2 regions of the Colwellia sp. Arc7-D genome follow, and region 1 is predicted to be linked to the other one. Evidence: predicted binding sites of a transcription regulator. Region 1 holds the regulator's gene; the other holds the start of a gene.

The links. The regulator FNR, encoded in region 1, switches genes on or off when oxygen is low (the NO sensors DNR and NnrR bind a similar motif). The targets are predictions, from matches to a motif close to TTGATCTAGATCAA.
Region 2: the regulator FNR is predicted to act here: its motif matches at 6,727-6,740, upstream of clpB (ATP-dependent chaperone ClpB).

What each region holds. Positions count from the first base shown of each region.
Region 1 is NZ_CP028924.1:1,404,924-1,413,349, reverse strand. Features, by position in the region: gene DBO93_RS06160 (heavy metal translocating P-type ATPase) at 1-602, shown strand, start outside; gene ccoS (cbb3-type cytochrome oxidase assembly protein CcoS) at 599-847, shown strand; gene DBO93_RS06150 (sulfite exporter TauE/SafE family protein) at 837-1,499, shown strand; gene fnr (fumarate/nitrate reduction transcriptional regulator Fnr) at 1,544-2,263, shown strand; gene uspE (universal stress protein UspE) at 2,467-3,399, shown strand; gene DBO93_RS06135 (SGNH/GDSL hydrolase family protein) at 3,731-4,360, shown strand; gene ttcA (tRNA 2-thiocytidine(32) synthetase TtcA) at 4,447-5,379, shown strand; gene DBO93_RS06125 (glucosaminidase domain-containing protein) at 5,592-6,440, opposite strand; gene DBO93_RS06120 (hypothetical protein) at 6,508-7,296, opposite strand; gene DBO93_RS06115 (DUF1415 domain-containing protein) at 7,421-7,966, opposite strand; gene DBO93_RS06110 (ABC transporter ATP-binding protein/permease) at 8,041-8,426, opposite strand, start outside.
Region 2 is NZ_CP028924.1:2,911,967-2,920,392, forward strand. Features, by position in the region: tRNA gene DBO93_RS12625 (tRNA-Ala) at 1-74, opposite strand, end outside; rRNA gene DBO93_RS12630 (16S ribosomal RNA) at 178-1,721, opposite strand; gene pssA (CDP-diacylglycerol--serine O-phosphatidyltransferase) at 2,462-3,307, opposite strand; gene DBO93_RS12640 (DUF4124 domain-containing protein) at 3,539-3,982, shown strand; gene clpB (ATP-dependent chaperone ClpB) at 4,041-6,629, opposite strand; gene pgeF (peptidoglycan editing factor PgeF) at 6,776-7,609, opposite strand; gene rluD (23S rRNA pseudouridine(1911/1915/1917) synthase RluD) at 7,599-8,426, opposite strand, start outside.

The DNA.
Region 1 (8,426 bases):
ATGACAAACAGGCATGTTTTAGTGCTCAGTGCGTACTAATGCAAGATGAAACATTAATCGCTGAATTTTATTTGCATGATGGCTTACGTGATGACGCGAAGCCTTTAATTGATTTTCTACATCAACAAAGTATTGAAACGAGCATGTTATCCGGCGATCACCTCCAAGGCTGCAATAAATTACAATCAATATTGCAACTAAGTAATGTGCAAGCAAACTTGTCAGCGCAAGATAAAGTTAACGCCATAAAGCATCAACAAGCTTCGAATACTGTTGCTATGGTAGGCGATGGGGTAAACGACAGCCCAGTATTAGGCGCCGCTCATTTATCGATTGCCATGGGCAGTGGTACTGATATTGCTAAAAATGGCGCAGATGTCATATTATTAAACAATAAGCTTAAAGGCGTACAAACATTGCGAGAGGTTGCCATTCGAACAACGCGCGTTATAAAGCAAAATTACCTTTGGGCTTTTGGATACAATGCCGTTGTATTGCCATTAGCCGTAACAGGGCATATAGCGCCTTACATGGCAGTAATTGGCATGTCGGCCAGCTCAATATTAGTCGTAACAAATTCATTAAGGCTGCTAAAAAAATGAGCATAATCTACGTATTAATTCCCATTGCTGTATTACTCACCTCTATTGGCATATATCTGTTTTTTTGGGCAGTAAAAACTGAGCAATTTGATGATTTAGAAAAACAGGGTATGAGCATTTTATTTGATGATGAAAATGACAATATCAGTCGCAATAAAAACAACAATAGTAAATTAAAAGACAGTGAATTAAGCGAAAGCGACGAGCAACCAAAACAAGCAGCAAAATCATCTCATGACGCTTGATTTTTTTTCCGCATTTGTAATTGGTTTACTAGGCTCTGGCCATTGTATTGTAATGTGTGGCGGTATTAGCACCATGTTAACCACGACCATATCTGACCATGCTCGCCATAAAAAAATGGCGATTATATTTGCCTATAATTTTGGCCGAATCGCGTCTTACAGCTTAATTGGCGCCTTGGTAGCATTCACCAGTTCAATGGCGGCTAAAAACATTGGTTTTCCTGTTATTATTTTAAAAACGATTGCAGGTGTGTTTCTAATTCTACTAGGTTTGTATCTAGGACAATGGTTAATGTGGTTAAGCCGCATAGAGTATTTAGGTAAAAACATTTGGCGCTACATCTCACCTTATACTAAAAAATTCATGCCCATTAAAAACATACAGAGTGCATTGGCGTTAGGAGCACTTTGGGGCTGGTTACCCTGTGGCTTAGTTTATTCTACGTTAACGTGGTCATTAGCAAGCGCCGATGTTTTAAATGGCGCTTTGATCATGTTTTTCTTTGGTCTTGGTACTTTACCTGCGCTGCTGTCAGTATCACTCGGCACTTTCAGTGTGAAGTCTTTATTAACTCAGCCCGTTTTTAGAAAACTAGCCGCCATTTTGGTGATTTCATACGGCATTTACTCTATACTAATAGCATATAGCTAACGCATCTAATATGGTGTTCAGCATGGAAGTTTTTATAGGCTGTTATGAATAATAAATCGTGTACCGATCAGCAACATATTCACTGTCAAAACTGTAGCATTAGTGAGTTATGCTTGCCATTTTCGCTTAATAATCAAGAGCTAGAGACTCTAGATAACATTATTGATCGTAAGCTCCCTATTCAAAAAGGAGAGCAGATTTTTAATGATGGTCAGCCTATGCAGGCGCTTTACGCGATTCGTTCAGGCACATTCAAAACCTATACCATCAACAAACAAGGCGAAGAACAAATTACCGGTTTTCATTTAGCAGGTGATTTACTTGGCTTTGATGCCATTGCTAATGCAGAGCACCCAAGTTTTGCTAAAGCATTGGAAACCTCAATGGTTTGTGAAATTCCTTATAATACACTCGATCATTTATCTAACAGCATGCCTAAGTTAAAAAAACAGATTTTGCGCATGATGAGCACTGAAATTCGTGAAGACCATGAAATGCTAATGTTGCTTAATCGTAAAAATGCAGAGCAACGCCTAGCCACGTTTTTTAGTACCTTAAGCAGTCGATATAATGCCCGTGGTTTATCAGCCTCTGAATTTCGCTTATCTATGACGCGCAGCGATATTGGTAACTATATTGGTTTAACGGTTGAAACAATAAGCCGACTCCTTAATCGCTTTGATAAAAATGGTTTAATTGCTGTTAATGGCAAACTGATTACCATTGTAAATATTGAAAAATTAAATGAGTGTGCTGGACTTTAAGATAAATTTTATCAGCCCTTTTTCATACTTTCTTATTCAACAGTTTAACGCTATGATTAATATAAAATAGCTTATATAAAAGATAATAATTTGATTTAAAACAACTATTATTATTACAAAATAAGTTATTGTTATTATATAAAGTAAATAAATTAACTGTTTAGTTTGGCCTAATACCCACAGGCAAAGATAAGGAATTAGCTATGGAAAAGTATCAAAAAATACTCGCTATTGTTGACCCCACAACAGAAGATCAAAAAGCGGTAAAACGAGCATTAGAATTAGCGCGAAAAACTGGCGCAAGTATTACCGCATTTTTGACCATATATGACTTTTCTTATGAGATGACCACTATGCTTTCAGGCGACGAGCGTGAAGCAATGTGTAAATCTGTTATAAATGATCGTACTCAATGGTTGCAGTCTTTACTTGCTGAACTCGATGTAACTGATATCACCATTGATTGTAAAGTTATCTGGCATAATCGTCCTTTCGAGCAAATAATTGCACAAGTTATTGATCATGATTACGACATAGTCATTAAAGGCACACATCAACACGACAAATTTAAATCAGTAATATTTACCCCTACTGATTGGCACATTTTACGCAAATGTCCCTGCCCTGTTTTGCTAGTGAAAGAGCATTTATGGCCAGAAAATGGCAATATTGTTGCTGCATTGAATATTGGCAGCGAAGAAGAAGAGCATAAAGCGCTTAATGATAAAATTACGGCAGAAGCAAAACAGCTAGCTAAAGTTATGAAAGCAAACCTACATTTGGTTAATTCTTTCCCTGGTACGCCGGTAAATATTGCGATAGAAATTCCAGAGTTTGATGCCAATGATTACAACCTCGCCATGTTAAAACATCATGAAGAAGCGATGTTAGAACATGCAACTGCGTTTAATATTACTAAAGAATACACTCATATTAAAGAAGGCTTACCTGAAGATATTATACAAAGTGTCGCCGAAGCCTTAGACGCAGAACTGGTTATTTTAGGCACCATTGGACGTACAGGTTTATCTGCAGCGCTAATTGGCAATACAGCAGAACATGTAATTGATAGACTAAACTGTGATGTACTTGCGTTAAAGCCTGAGGGTTACGTTTCACCCTTGGACGTTAAATAAAATCTTTATTACGTAAAATACAGCTAAAAGAGCGTCACTGATTGATAGAAATATTATTAAGGTGACGCTTTAATAAAACGCTAAAACTTCTCCCTAGCTTAACTACAATAAATTACAGGTAATTACTCAAGCTAATTTCCAACGATCTTCTCTTCACAATTGTTATAAGTTTGTCTTCAAATATTTATTACGCTATACATATCATTTATAGATCATCATCAGGACTTTATCATTGAAGATAAAACAACCGCTTAGACTTATACCTTATTACATTAGCACGGTGATACTCCTGCCCTTATTACTTTTACAAGCGATATGGGTGCGTTTTAGCATGATAAAACTCCCAGAAGCATTAGGTGAACGCTCAGGCTCTACAGGTAATGGCAGTCCAATTAGTTTATTGATAATTGGTGATTCGGCTACAGCAGGTGTTGGTACACACGAACAAAAAAATGCATTGTCAGGCCAGTTATCAAACAACCTTGCTATTAACAATCAAGTAAACTGGCAATTAGTAGCGAGTACGGGCCTAACTTCAACACAGTTAATCAATGAAATTGAAAAGTTAGAAACACAAACGTTTGACTTTATTTTGGTATCTATTGGTGTAAATGATGTAACAGGCCTCACAAAAGAAAGTCTCTGGGTTAGTAATATAGAGGCTATTGTAAGCTTATGTAGCACCAAATTTGGTACTCCAAAAGTGTTGTTGACAGCACTTCCTCCGATGCATTTATTTACCGGCATTATGCAACCATTAAGATGGTGGCTAGGAGTACGCGCAAAAAGACTAAATACCTTAATGATGCAAACCACAGCAAATTATAGCCAATGTTGCGTCCTAACAATTGACATACCTTTTACGTCTGAATATTTAGCTCAAGATGGCTTTCACCCGTCAGCACTTGCTTATGGTGTTTGGGCAGAACAAGCCGCGACGGCATTAAAACTATCAACTTAAAATAGATAAATAAATTCACTAAGTTCAACTTTGTTCATGTAGTTACTTCGGCTATACTACGCGGCAATATTTACTAGGAATTTATTATGAGCGCAGTTTTAAAATCGGCCTTATCTCCAAGCCAAAACACACAATTAGAAAAGCTTGAAAAACGCTTACGACGTCATGTTGGCCAAGCGATTGCCCAATACAATATGATTGAAGACGGCGATAAAATTATGGTGTGTGTTTCTGGTGGCAAAGATAGTTATGCCATGCTCGAAATATTAATGCGCTTAAAAGAATCTGCTCCTATTCACTTTGACTTAATTGCCGTTAACCTTGATCAAAAACAACCCGGTTTTCCAGAGCATATTTTACCAAATTACCTTGAGTCGATAGGTGTCGCTTACCAAATTGTTGAAGAAGACACTTACGCCATTGTTAAAGAAAAAATTCCTGAAGGCAAAACTACATGTAGCTTATGCTCTCGTTTACGCCGAGCATTGTTGTATAAAGCGGCTAAAGCATTAGGAGCAACTAAAGTTGCACTTGGTCATCATCGCGACGACATGGTCGAAACATTGATGCTCAATATGTTTTACGGTGGCAAGCTCAAATCAATGCCCGCAAAACTTGTTTCTGACAATGGCGAGCACGTGGTTATTCGCCCATTAGCATTTTGTAAAGAGCAAGAACTTATTCAGTATGCTGCCCTAAAGCAATTCCCTATTATTCCTTGTAACTTATGTGGTTCACAACCTAACTTACAGCGTCAGAACATTAAGGCAATGCTACAAGATTGGGATAAAAATCACCCAGGGCGTATTGAGTCTATGTTTACGGCGATTAAAAATGTAGTGCCTTCACATTTATGTGACAGCGAACTTTTTGACTTTAAAGGTATTAACGCAAACTCTGGAATTATTGATGGTGGTGATACCGCTTTTGATCAAGAGACATTTGTACAAGCTGCGCCTGAAAGTAACGCTGTTAACATTCATCAAGCCGATTTATTGAAAGTAACAGAGATAAAATAATATTATTGAAATTTTTCAATGAGTAAACTCTATTTAACGTTAGCTTATAAAGTGTAACGTTTTACTGGGCTTATTATTGGCTAGCGGTTCAATGTTGGCGAATTTTTCAGGTTTAGGTTTAGGTTTAGGTTTAGGTTTAGGTTTAGAGTAGATTATTTTGCAGTTTTGCCGTTCAGCCTAGTGTTGACTTAGAACGGCAGAGCCACTAAAGATTATTTATTTGCAAGATCAAAGTATGGTCGATTATGTCTGATCATCTCAGTGAGTTCTAAGACATAATCTGCACCACGTTCAGAGTAAGCGGTTAAGCCTGTCGCTAATATTTCTGGTGCCAAAGGTTGGTTTTGATCCCGTAATTGGCCTCGAATAAGCCTAAATACGTTATAAGCGCGATGCGTATTAATGTTATGTAAATAGCGCTCAACGCCTTGTTTTACAGAACTGTAAGCAGCTACTTCATGATCCGCACCTGAATTACGACTACTTGGCACCATGCCACAGCCCTCGCTATAACACCAAACACCGAAAAAATTCAAACCTATTCGAGCGAACCGAGATGTCCCCCAAGCTGACTCATTTGCCGCTTGCACTAAAACAAGTGCTTGCGGAATAACGTCTACTTTAAGCTGTAATTCATAGAGCTGTTTTAACAGTGAGAATTTTTTACTGACTTTATATTGCGTAATTAACTTTGCAACTAACGCTTCATCTTCGAGACTAAAAGGTTGCTCTAAGGTCAGCTGCTCAATTAAGCGTTCTACTTCAACACGCTTAGCAAGTATCTTTTTATTTTCAGCCGCTACCGCTGGTTTAATAAAAGCAAAAAATTTTCGTTTTTTCTCTTTTACATCTCGAATTTTGGCAAAGTTTGGTAAGTTAACGTCGTGAAGCGGCTGTTCTATCTTTTTAGCCACTTTTTTAAACGTTTTTTTAGATACTGTCTGTTCAACGGTTTCACTAGCTTCTTCTACCTTTAAAAAAGTGAATGGCGCGACTAAACCAATAACTAATAGGGCTAAAAATATAAAGCCGAAAATATTTTGCTTATTAATTTTTCTCAAAATCATGATTCCTTACGCAATATTGATAAGTGCTAAGCATTGTATAAATCTTACCAAACTTTATTCATTAAGCAGAAAATGTGTCATTTATTGTATTACCTTGTTCGGTATTAGCTTGCATTTGCAAACCAAATATTTCCCGATATAAAATTCCTTTTACATTGTAAAAAAGCGGCGCTAAATAAGCCAAACAGAAAAGGAAAAATGCGATTGCAATAAAGCCTAATTCTGAAGCACTAGTAGCGGCAACAGGTAAAGCAGCAACCAAAACTGCTAACGCTAAAATCAAGTAAAGTGAAAATATTTTAAACCATTGAAAGCGAGTAGCTTGAATGCTGACCGAAATCGCTTTTATCGGTGACATTTTCTTTTCTACCACTAAAGGGAGAACTAATGACAGGGCTACAGCTAAAAATATACCCGGTAAATAGAATAATGTTAAACCTATAGTAACTAAAGTCGAGGTAAGCAAAGCACTAACCGCAACCCAGCTACCACGCTTTAAAAAGCCAAAAATCAATTTAGGTTGAGTTTTTAGACCAACTGAATGGAAAACGCCCATCATTTCAACACCGACAATAAAGGGGTATACCACTAGTGTAACGATAATATTAAGTAACGTGGCTGATTGTTGGTCTTGAATGGCTACTTCAATGCCACCAAGCTGGCTGCTGACCAAAATTGAAACGACCATCCCTATGATTAAACAAGTTAATAGCCCTAAATTAATCGACATGCGCGACTTTAAGGTTAATTGCCACCCTTCTTTCAATATAGCCGCTACATCAAGTGAATATTCGCCTTTAACGGCTTCTTCAACACTACCACCAACTTTTACAACAGGAAGTTTTTCCACAAAAAATATACCTAATGAGAAAGCGCATAAAAACGCTTATTTATCTGAATTGCTGCCAGTATATCGTAATTCAAAGCGCTGTGTGAATAAGCAAAGTAAAGTTATTAAAAACTCAGAAGTATTTTTAATCTTGTTTAATTTTTTTTAATAAGCTTTGAAAATAATCAGCGCCTTTTTTTTGCGCTAAGGCGATATTATTATCAGGAATAGCTTCTGGATTTTTATATACACTTAACACTTTTTCCATGCTTTTTTCACGGATTAAATGCAATGTAGGATATGGAGAGCGATTAGTAAAATTGCCTGCATCATCGTATTCAGCGTCAGCAAAGCAATATTCAGGATGAAAAGTCGCTATTTGAAATATGCCTTCAAAACCATGTTCGACAATCAATTCATTGCTATCATCAACCAAATCTAGAAAACGATTGAAATCTCTAAAGCCTTGATTATAAATCAACAAGCTTGTTTCAATTTCAGGGTTATCACTTAAGAAGTGACACTGCGCTAAAAGCTCAACTAAAGCAGGCTTTAACTGAGCTTTATCGCTAGCATGATAATGAATAGTTTGATTAACAAACTCTTTTTTGGCGAATGGGCAGAAATTTAGCCCGATGATCACCTGCTCTAACCATTGCTTGGTTTGTTCAATTTCATCTATCTGGGTCATCGCAATTTACTCTATCTTTTGCTATTTTAATTTTAAGTACAGGAATTAACTGCAAGTTTTGCTATCGAGCATGATCAATGGTTATTACTTTGTTGTAATTGCCACATATTAAAATAATGGCCTTTATTAGCGATTAAAGATTGATGTGTGCCCTGCTCTATAATTTCACCTTGCTGCATCACAATAATATGATTGGCATCAACAATGGTCGATAAACGATGAGCAATGACTAAACTGGTTCTATGCTCGGCGACTTCTTTAATTGCCGTTAATATTGCTTGTTCTGACTGACTATCCAATGATGATGTTGCTTCGTCAAATATTAAAATCTTCGGATTTTTTAAAATAGTACGTGCAATAGCAACCCGTTGTTTTTCACCACCTGAAAGCTTTAAACCGCGTTCTCCGACTATGGTTTCCATGCCATCAGGCAACCTTGAGACAAAATCAGATAAATGTG
Region 2 (8,426 bases), 1.5 Mb from region 1:
GTGGAGCTAAGCAGGATCGAACTGCTGACCTCCTGCGTGCAAGGCAGGCGCTCTCCCAGCTGAGCTATAGCCCCTTATTATGCTAGGGTTTTACGTTTTCTTCTTCTAATTTGTTATCATGTAATTTGTGTGAACACTCTGAAACCGAGGTTTCCATTAAGCTGTTTTACTTCAAGATAAGGAGGTGATCCAACCCCAGGTTCCCCTAGGGTTACCTTGTTACGACTTCACCCCAGTCATGAATCACAAAGTGGTGACCGTCCTCCCCGAAGGGTTAAACTAGCCACTTCTTTTGCAACCCACTCCCATGGTGTGACGGGCGGTGTGTACAAGGCCCGGGAACGTATTCACCGTAGCATTCTGATCTACGATTACTAGCGATTCCGACTTCATGGAGTCGAGTTGCAGACTCCAATCCGGACTACGACAAGCTTTGTGGGATTCGCTCCACCTCGCGGTATTGCTGCCCTCTGTACTTGCCATTGTAGCACGTGTGTAGCCCATCCCGTAAGGGCCATGATGACTTGACGTCGTCCCCACCTTCCTCCGGTTTATCACCGGCAGTCTCCTTAGAGTTCCCGCCACTACGCGCTGGCAAATAAGGATAGGGGTTGCGCTCGTTGCGGGACTTAACCCAACATTTCACAACACGAGCTGACGACAGCCATGCAGCACCTGTCACAGAGTTCCCGAAGGCACAAGTCTATCTCTAGTCTCTTCTCTGGATGTCAAGGGATGGTAAGGTTCTTCGCGTTGCATCGAATTAAACCACATGCTCCACCGCTTGTGCGGGCCCCCGTCAATTCATTTGAGTTTTAACCTTGCGGCCGTACTCCCAGGCGGTCAACTTAGCGCGTTAGCTACGCCACCCACAGATCAAGTCTACAGACGGCTAGTTGACATCGTTTACGGCGTGGACTACCAGGGTATCTAATCCTGTTTGCTCCCCACGCTTTCGTGCCTCAGTGTCAGTCTTTGTCCAGGTAGCCGCCTTCGCCACTGATGTTCCTTCCAATCTCTACGCATTTCACCGCTACACTGGAAATTCCACTACCCTCTACAAAACTCTAGCTTGCCAGTTCAAAATGCAGTTCCCAGGTTGAGCCCAGGGCTTTCACATCTTGCTTAACAAACCACCTACGCACGCTTTACGCCCAGTAATTCCGATTAACGCTTGCACCCCTCGTATTACCGCGGCTGCTGGCACGAAGTTAGCCGGTGCTTCTTCTGCGAGTAACGTCACAGCTAGCAGTTATTAACTACTAACCTTTCCTCCTCGCTGAAAGTGCTTTACAACCCGAAGGCCTTCTTCACACACGCGGCATGGCTGCATCAGGCTTTCGCCCATTGTGCAATATTCCCCACTGCTGCCTCCCGTAGGAGTCTGGGCCGTGTCTCAGTCCCAGTGTGGCTGATCATCCTCTCAAACCAGCTAGAGATCGTCGCCTTGGTAAGCCATTACCTTACCAACTAGCTAATCTCACTTGGGCTAATCAATGAGCGAGAGGTGCCGAAGCGTCCCCCCCTTTGGTCCGTAGACGTTATGCGGTATTAGCAGTCGTTTCCAACTGTTGTCCCCCACTCAAAGGCATATTCCCAAGCATTACTCACCCGTCCGCCGCTCGTCAGCAGATAGCAAGCTATCTCTGTTACCGCTCGACTTGCATGTGTTAAGCCTGCCGCCAGCGTTCAATCTGAGCCATGATCAAACTCTTCAATTAAAAATCGTTTGTGATGCTCACCTTAACGAACCGAAGTTAACTAAGAAAATACATCTGCTCAATGAATTCTGTCGTGTTACTTCCTATCCGACTAAAGAAGAAAGTAACTACATAAAACGTATATTTAAACTCGAAAGTCTAAATGATACTTATTTTTTGTGTGACATCATATTAAGCTGTTTTTTTGTTACCCGAAGGTAACTATGTAAAATCAACGTTAATGTGAGTGTCCACACAAATTGCATGATAACTAATTGTTAAAGAACGTTAGTCGATACTCGAAGTAAAAAACTAACCGAAACAAAATCTCATTCGCTTTGCTTCGTTGCTGCAGGCCTTGCCTGAAGCGAGATGCGCATTCTACGCAACTCAGTTTTAATGTCAACGTTTTATTTGAATTTATTTTAAAAGTTTTTAAAACTTTCAAAACCTATCTTTAAAACGTTAAGTTAACCAACTCAGCCTAAACCGCGCTAGATAACTTATTAAAACAGTTCGTTGGGGTGACCCCTTGGAACTGGAGCGCATTTTAGAGATTTCTCGTCTCACGTCAACACCTAAAGTGCATTTAATTTCGATAATGTGTCTGTTTGCTTTTTAATTAAGCAAGCCGTTGGATTTTCGTTCTAATAAAATAACAAAAGCGCTATTAAAGCGCTTTTGTTATTTTATTAGAACGAAATTATACTTTCATTGAGCATTGTAAATTTAGCTCTATTAGAGCAAAAGGTTTACCAAGCTCATTTATTTAGGTCATTATTCGTTGATTTTTCATTTGCATCACTATTCCCTGGCGCTTTAGTTTCGCTATCGCGCATAAAGTCCGCGTCCTGATCGTCGCCAAGCACATGCTCTAACTTTAATTTTTTTACTGAGCGGATAGTGGTGAACGGCCCCGAACAAGCATATAAGCCAAATATAATGAGCAAAATATTTTCAGGGCTAGAAGCGACAACCACAAAGGCGAGTACTATTAATAGTACGACAACAAAATTAACCTTACCTTTCCAGTCCACTTCTTTAAAACTGTTGTACCTAAAGTTGCTGACCATTAACAGACCAAGCACGATAGTAATTAAACCAATAATGTAGCCATAATCTTGCCCGTTGATTTGATATTCACTGCCAACCCAAATAAGGCTGGCAACAACGCCTGCTGCAGCTGGACTAGCTAACCCTTGGAAGTAGCGTTTATCAGCAATGCCAACTTGGGTATTAAAACGAGCAAGACGTAAGGCCGCACAAGCAACATAAACAAATGCGGCTAACCAGCCAAATTTACCAAAACTCGAAAGCGCCCAATTATATGCCACTATTCCTGGCGCTATGCCAAACGACAACATATCTGCCATGCTGTCGTATTCTGCACCAAATTCACTCTGCGTATTTGTCATTCTTGCAACTCTGCCATCTAAGCCATCAAAAATCATGGCAATGAATATAGCAATTGCTGCACTGATGAAGTGACCATTCATCGATGATACGACAGCGTAAAACCCAGAAAATAGACCTGCTGTAGTGAGTAAATTAGGTAACAGATAAATACCGCGAGTTTGAAGCGAGCCTTCATTGTTTTTGTCTGGCATAAATTAAACCGAAATAAGTTAAAATGAATTATATAGTGGTAATTTAGCATAAGTTTATTTATTAACGGTAGCTGTAGTACAAATGAATGATTAATAAAAAGATAAAAATTTGTAAACTCGCCTCTGTGTTGCTATAAAACACAGTAGATATTACATTTATATCGTGCGTATTCATTTCAAACGAGATTAAATGTTAGTAATGTTAGTATTAATTTATGGGTAGGTACCGTTATGAACATTAAGACATTGTTGTTTTTTTCGATGATATTAGTGTATTCCGATGTTTTCGCAGCCGAGCAGATCACCATTTATCGTTGGATTGACAAGGAAGATGTTGTTCATTTTAGTCAAAACCAACCACCACATGATGACTATATTGAAATTAGTATGGCAAAAAATCAAAAATCTGCAGCCACAATTGAAAAAGATACGTCTGCTTTAAATTCACAATCTGCTGATAAGTCTATTGTTACCGCACAAGAGAATAGTGATGCAATTGATAATATTAACCAGGATAAGTGTATTACCGCACGAGATAATTTAAGCACTTTACAGAATTTTGATAAAATTCAATATAAAGATGAAAAAGGTAATGTGAAAGTATTAGGTGCCTTAGAAAAACAACAACAATTAGCAATGAATGAAAAGCAGGTAGAAGTTTATTGTACTGAGTAACAAACTCCATACTCCTACCTGCTTAGTTTAAAACTAGCTAAAACCTAAATTAAATAGCTTAACTCTTCACAGTATTAACAGTGAAGTTTAAGCTATTGTCACTTAGCTCTACAAAAATATGGTCCCCTGCTGAAAACTCGTTCGCTAACAATTTATGTGCAAGTGGGTTTTCTATCTCCTGTTGAATAGCTCGTTTTAACGGTCTAGCACCAAAAATTGGGTCAAACCCTGCAGCGGCAATAAACGATAATGCTTCATCTGAAACAGTCATGCTGATATCTCTTACTTCTAATCTTTTGATTAAAGCTGATATTTGAATACTCGCAATACTTTTAATCTGTTCAGAGAGCAACGGATGAAAAACTACAGTTTCATCGACACGGTTTATAAACTCAGGTTTGAAGTGGTGACTCAGTTCAGCTATCACACGCGTTTTCATTTGTTGGTATTGACTGTCATCGCCAAACTCTTGAATAATATCGGAACCAATATTTGAAGTCATAATGATCACAGTATTTTTAAAATCAACAGTGCGCCCTTGACCATCCGTTAGTCTTCCATCATCTAATACCTGCAGTAAGATATTAAAAACATCAGGGTGTGCCTTCTCGATTTCATCAAGTAATATAACAGAATAAGGTTTACGCCTTACCGCCTCAGTCAAATACCCTCCTTCTTCATAACCAACATAACCAGGAGGTGCACCAACTAAACGCGCAACAGAATGTTTTTCCATAAACTCTGACATATCAACACGCACTAATGAATCTTCACTATCGAAAAGAAAATGAGCTAATGCTTTGGTTAATTCTGTTTTACCTACGCCAGTTGGTCCGAGGAATAAAAAGGAACCTATAGGTTGATCAGGATCCGCCAAACCTGCTCTTGATCTTCGAATAGCGTTTGATACGGATACCACAGCTTCAGATTGTCCGATAACACGTTTGTGAAGATTGTCTTCCATGTGTAGTAATTTATCGCTTTCACCTTCGAGCATTTTTGCTACTGGAATACCTGTAGCACGGCTCAATACATCTGCAATTTCAACATCAGTGACTTTATTTCTAAGTAAAGTCATTTCTTGCATCTCAGCTTGGCAAGCAAGATCAAGCTGTTTTTCAAGATCGGGGATACGACTGTATTGTAGCTCTGCCATGGTATTTAGATCGCCGACTCTTCGAGCAGCTTCGAGTTCAATGCGGGCTTTCTCTAGATCTGTTTTAATCGCCTGCGTACCATGAAGTGCAGCTTTTTCGGTTTTCCACACTTCATCTAATTCGTCATAACTTAATTGGCAAGTTGCTATATCTTCTGAAATCAGCTCCAAACGTTTTTTGGAGGCGCTATCAGAATCTTTTGATAATGCTCTTTGTTCAAGTTTTAGCTGAATTAAACGTCGCTCTAATCTATCTAAATTCTCAGGCTTTGAATCCATTTGCATACGAATACTCGACGCGGCTTCGTCGATCAGATCAATCGCTTTATCAGGCAGCTGACGGTCGCTTACATACCGATGTGATAATGTTGCAGCGGCAACAATAGCAGGATCGGTTATTTCAACATTATGATGTAACTCATAACGTTCTTTAAGACCACGTAAAATGGCAATCGTATCTTCTACACTAGGTTCATCAACCAGTACTTTTTGAAAACGACGCTCTAAAGCCGCATCTTTTTCAATATATTGACGATACTCATCTAAGGTAGTAGCACCAACACAATGTAAATCCCCTCTTGCTAGCGCAGGTTTTAACATATTTCCTGCATCCATAGCTCCGTCACTTTTTCCAGCGCCGACCATAGTATGCAATTCATCAATAAATAGTATGACCTGCCCTTCAAGCTGGTTTAGTTCGCTAAGTACAGCTTTAAGGCGCTCTTCAAATTCACCACGATATTTAGCACCAGCAACAAGCGCGCCCATATCGAGTGATAAGACTCGCTTGTTTCGAATACCTTCAGGCACTTCGTGATCAACAATACGTTGAGCTAACCCTTCAACAATAGCGGTTTTACCAACACCAGGTTGACCAATGAGTACCGGGTTATTTTTTGTGCGTCGTTGCAATACTTGAATAGTTCGTCTGATTTCATCATCTCGACCTATAACTGGATCTAATTTACCTTGCTCTGCTCGCTCGGTTAAATCTACGGTATATTTATCGAGCGCTTGGCGTACTTCTTCGGCATTAACATCGTCAACATTTTTACCACCACGAATGTGGACAATTGCGTCTTGCAAGCGTTGCTCACTCGCCCCTAAACCTTTAAGGATCTGTCCAAGTTTACCTTTGTCTTGTAACGCTGCCAGCATGAATATTTCTGAAGAAATAAACTTATCGCCGTGCTTTTGTGCAAACTTGTCACAAAGGTTTAAAATATTACCCATCGCCGATGACAATTGTACTTCGCCACCGGTACCAGACACTTGTGCTAATTCATCAATAGCAGCTTCAACTTGTGTTCTGAGCGTTCGAACATTTATACCCGCACTTTTTAAAAGTGGAATAATACTACTCGCGTTTTGGTTTAATAACGCAAGCATTAAATGGATAGGCTCTATAAATTGGTGATCTTTACCTAATGCTATAGATTGTGCATCAGATATTGCTACTTGAAATGTTTGTGTAAATCGATCTAAACGCATTAACGTTCTCCTAATGCCATGTTACTGGGCTTACAGTATAGTTAACTATGTTATAAGGACACTTAGACGTATTTTCAAGCATTGGGAAACTAAAACTTTGATGAAGATCAATTAATGGAATATTAGGGAGCTTGAAATTAAACAATTTATTTTATAACTATGATGCTGCCCATTCTCCCGGTCTGGCCATCCCGGCGATAAGAATAGTACTTATCACGCAAGGTATGAGTACATTCATTCAATGTAGTAATATTTTTTACACCTAAATTCAAAAGTTGCAATTGAGCAATCAAGTGTAAATTTGCTAAATATTTTATTGGATCGTCATCGAGCGATTTTATAAGTTTAAAAGCTTGCTCGAACTGTGTGGAAACCTGACAGAAAGCTTGTTTTACTTCTTGTCCAACTTCAAAAACCTGTTCCCCAATACAAGGTCCCATCCACACTACAATGTCATTTACTGAGCTTTGCATTAATGTAATGGTTTCCTCAATAATGTTTGCAGCTAAAGGTCGCCAACCAGCATGAATTGCGGCAATTTCGCTGCCATCCCTGTTTGATAATAAAATAGGTAAGCAGTCTGCAGTCATAATTGCTAAAGCAATTCCTTGGCTGCGAGTTATCGCTGCATCAGCTACAATCGGGTTATTATCATGATGTTCAACTTTAGCTACTTTATTACCATGAACTTGAGTTAACCATTGAATTTTAGTTTCAGAAGGTAGGTACTTTAAAAGTAGCTTTCTGTTTTGAATAACTAGATCAGGACAGTCACCAACATGATCACCCAAATTAAAAGCATCAAACTCTGGTGTCAAAGTTGTCGAAGCTTCATATTCATTTGTGACTATGGGCGATGAAGACTCTGCTTTACTAGGCAGCAGTTTCTTTTGAGTTGGTAATCGGTTGGTAGTAAAGGCCAACACGCGTTCTGTTGGCCATTTAATATACTGTATATTGTCTGAAGCGTTAAAAGTCACTATCGACAAGATTATTTTTTGTGTCTGTACGTAACATTTCAGCTAACGCGACCATATCATCAGGTACATCAGCATGCCATGTCATTTGCACGCCCGATATCGGATGATACAAAGATAACATTGCAGCATGCAGGGCCTGACGCTTGAATTGACGTAACATTTCACGTAATTCTTCTGATGCATTTTTAGGTGGACGAGGTCGACCACCATACACAGGGTCACCCACAAGTGGGTGCGTTATATGTGCCATATGCACGCGTATTTGATGTGTGCGCCCAGTTTCCAAACGCAAACGTAAACGTGTGTGTAACCTGAATTTTTCCATTACACGGTAATGCGTCACCGAAGGACGGCCTGAAAAGGTTACTGCCATATGTGTACGCTTTGTAGAATGACGGCCAATCGGCTCATCAACTAAACCACCAGCGGTCATAATACCACTGGCAATAGCTTCATATTCACGAGTAATTTCACGCGCTTGAAGTGATTCAACCAAGTTGGTTTGAGCAGCAATAGTTTTTGCTACGACCATTAGGCCGGTTGTGTCTTTATCCAAACGATGAACAATACCGGCACGTGGCACAACATCTAGTTGAGGGCAATGATGAAGTAAGGCGTTAAGCACTGTACCATCTGGGTTACCCGCACCAGGGTGCACAACAAAGCCAGCAGGTTTGTTGATCACTAAAATATCGTCATCTTCGTAGACAATATTTAGTGGTAAATCTTGCGCTTTAAAACGCACTTCCGATTCAACTTCTGTATTGATGGCAACAAGCTCACCACCGAACATTTTTTCGCGGGGTACATCGACTAC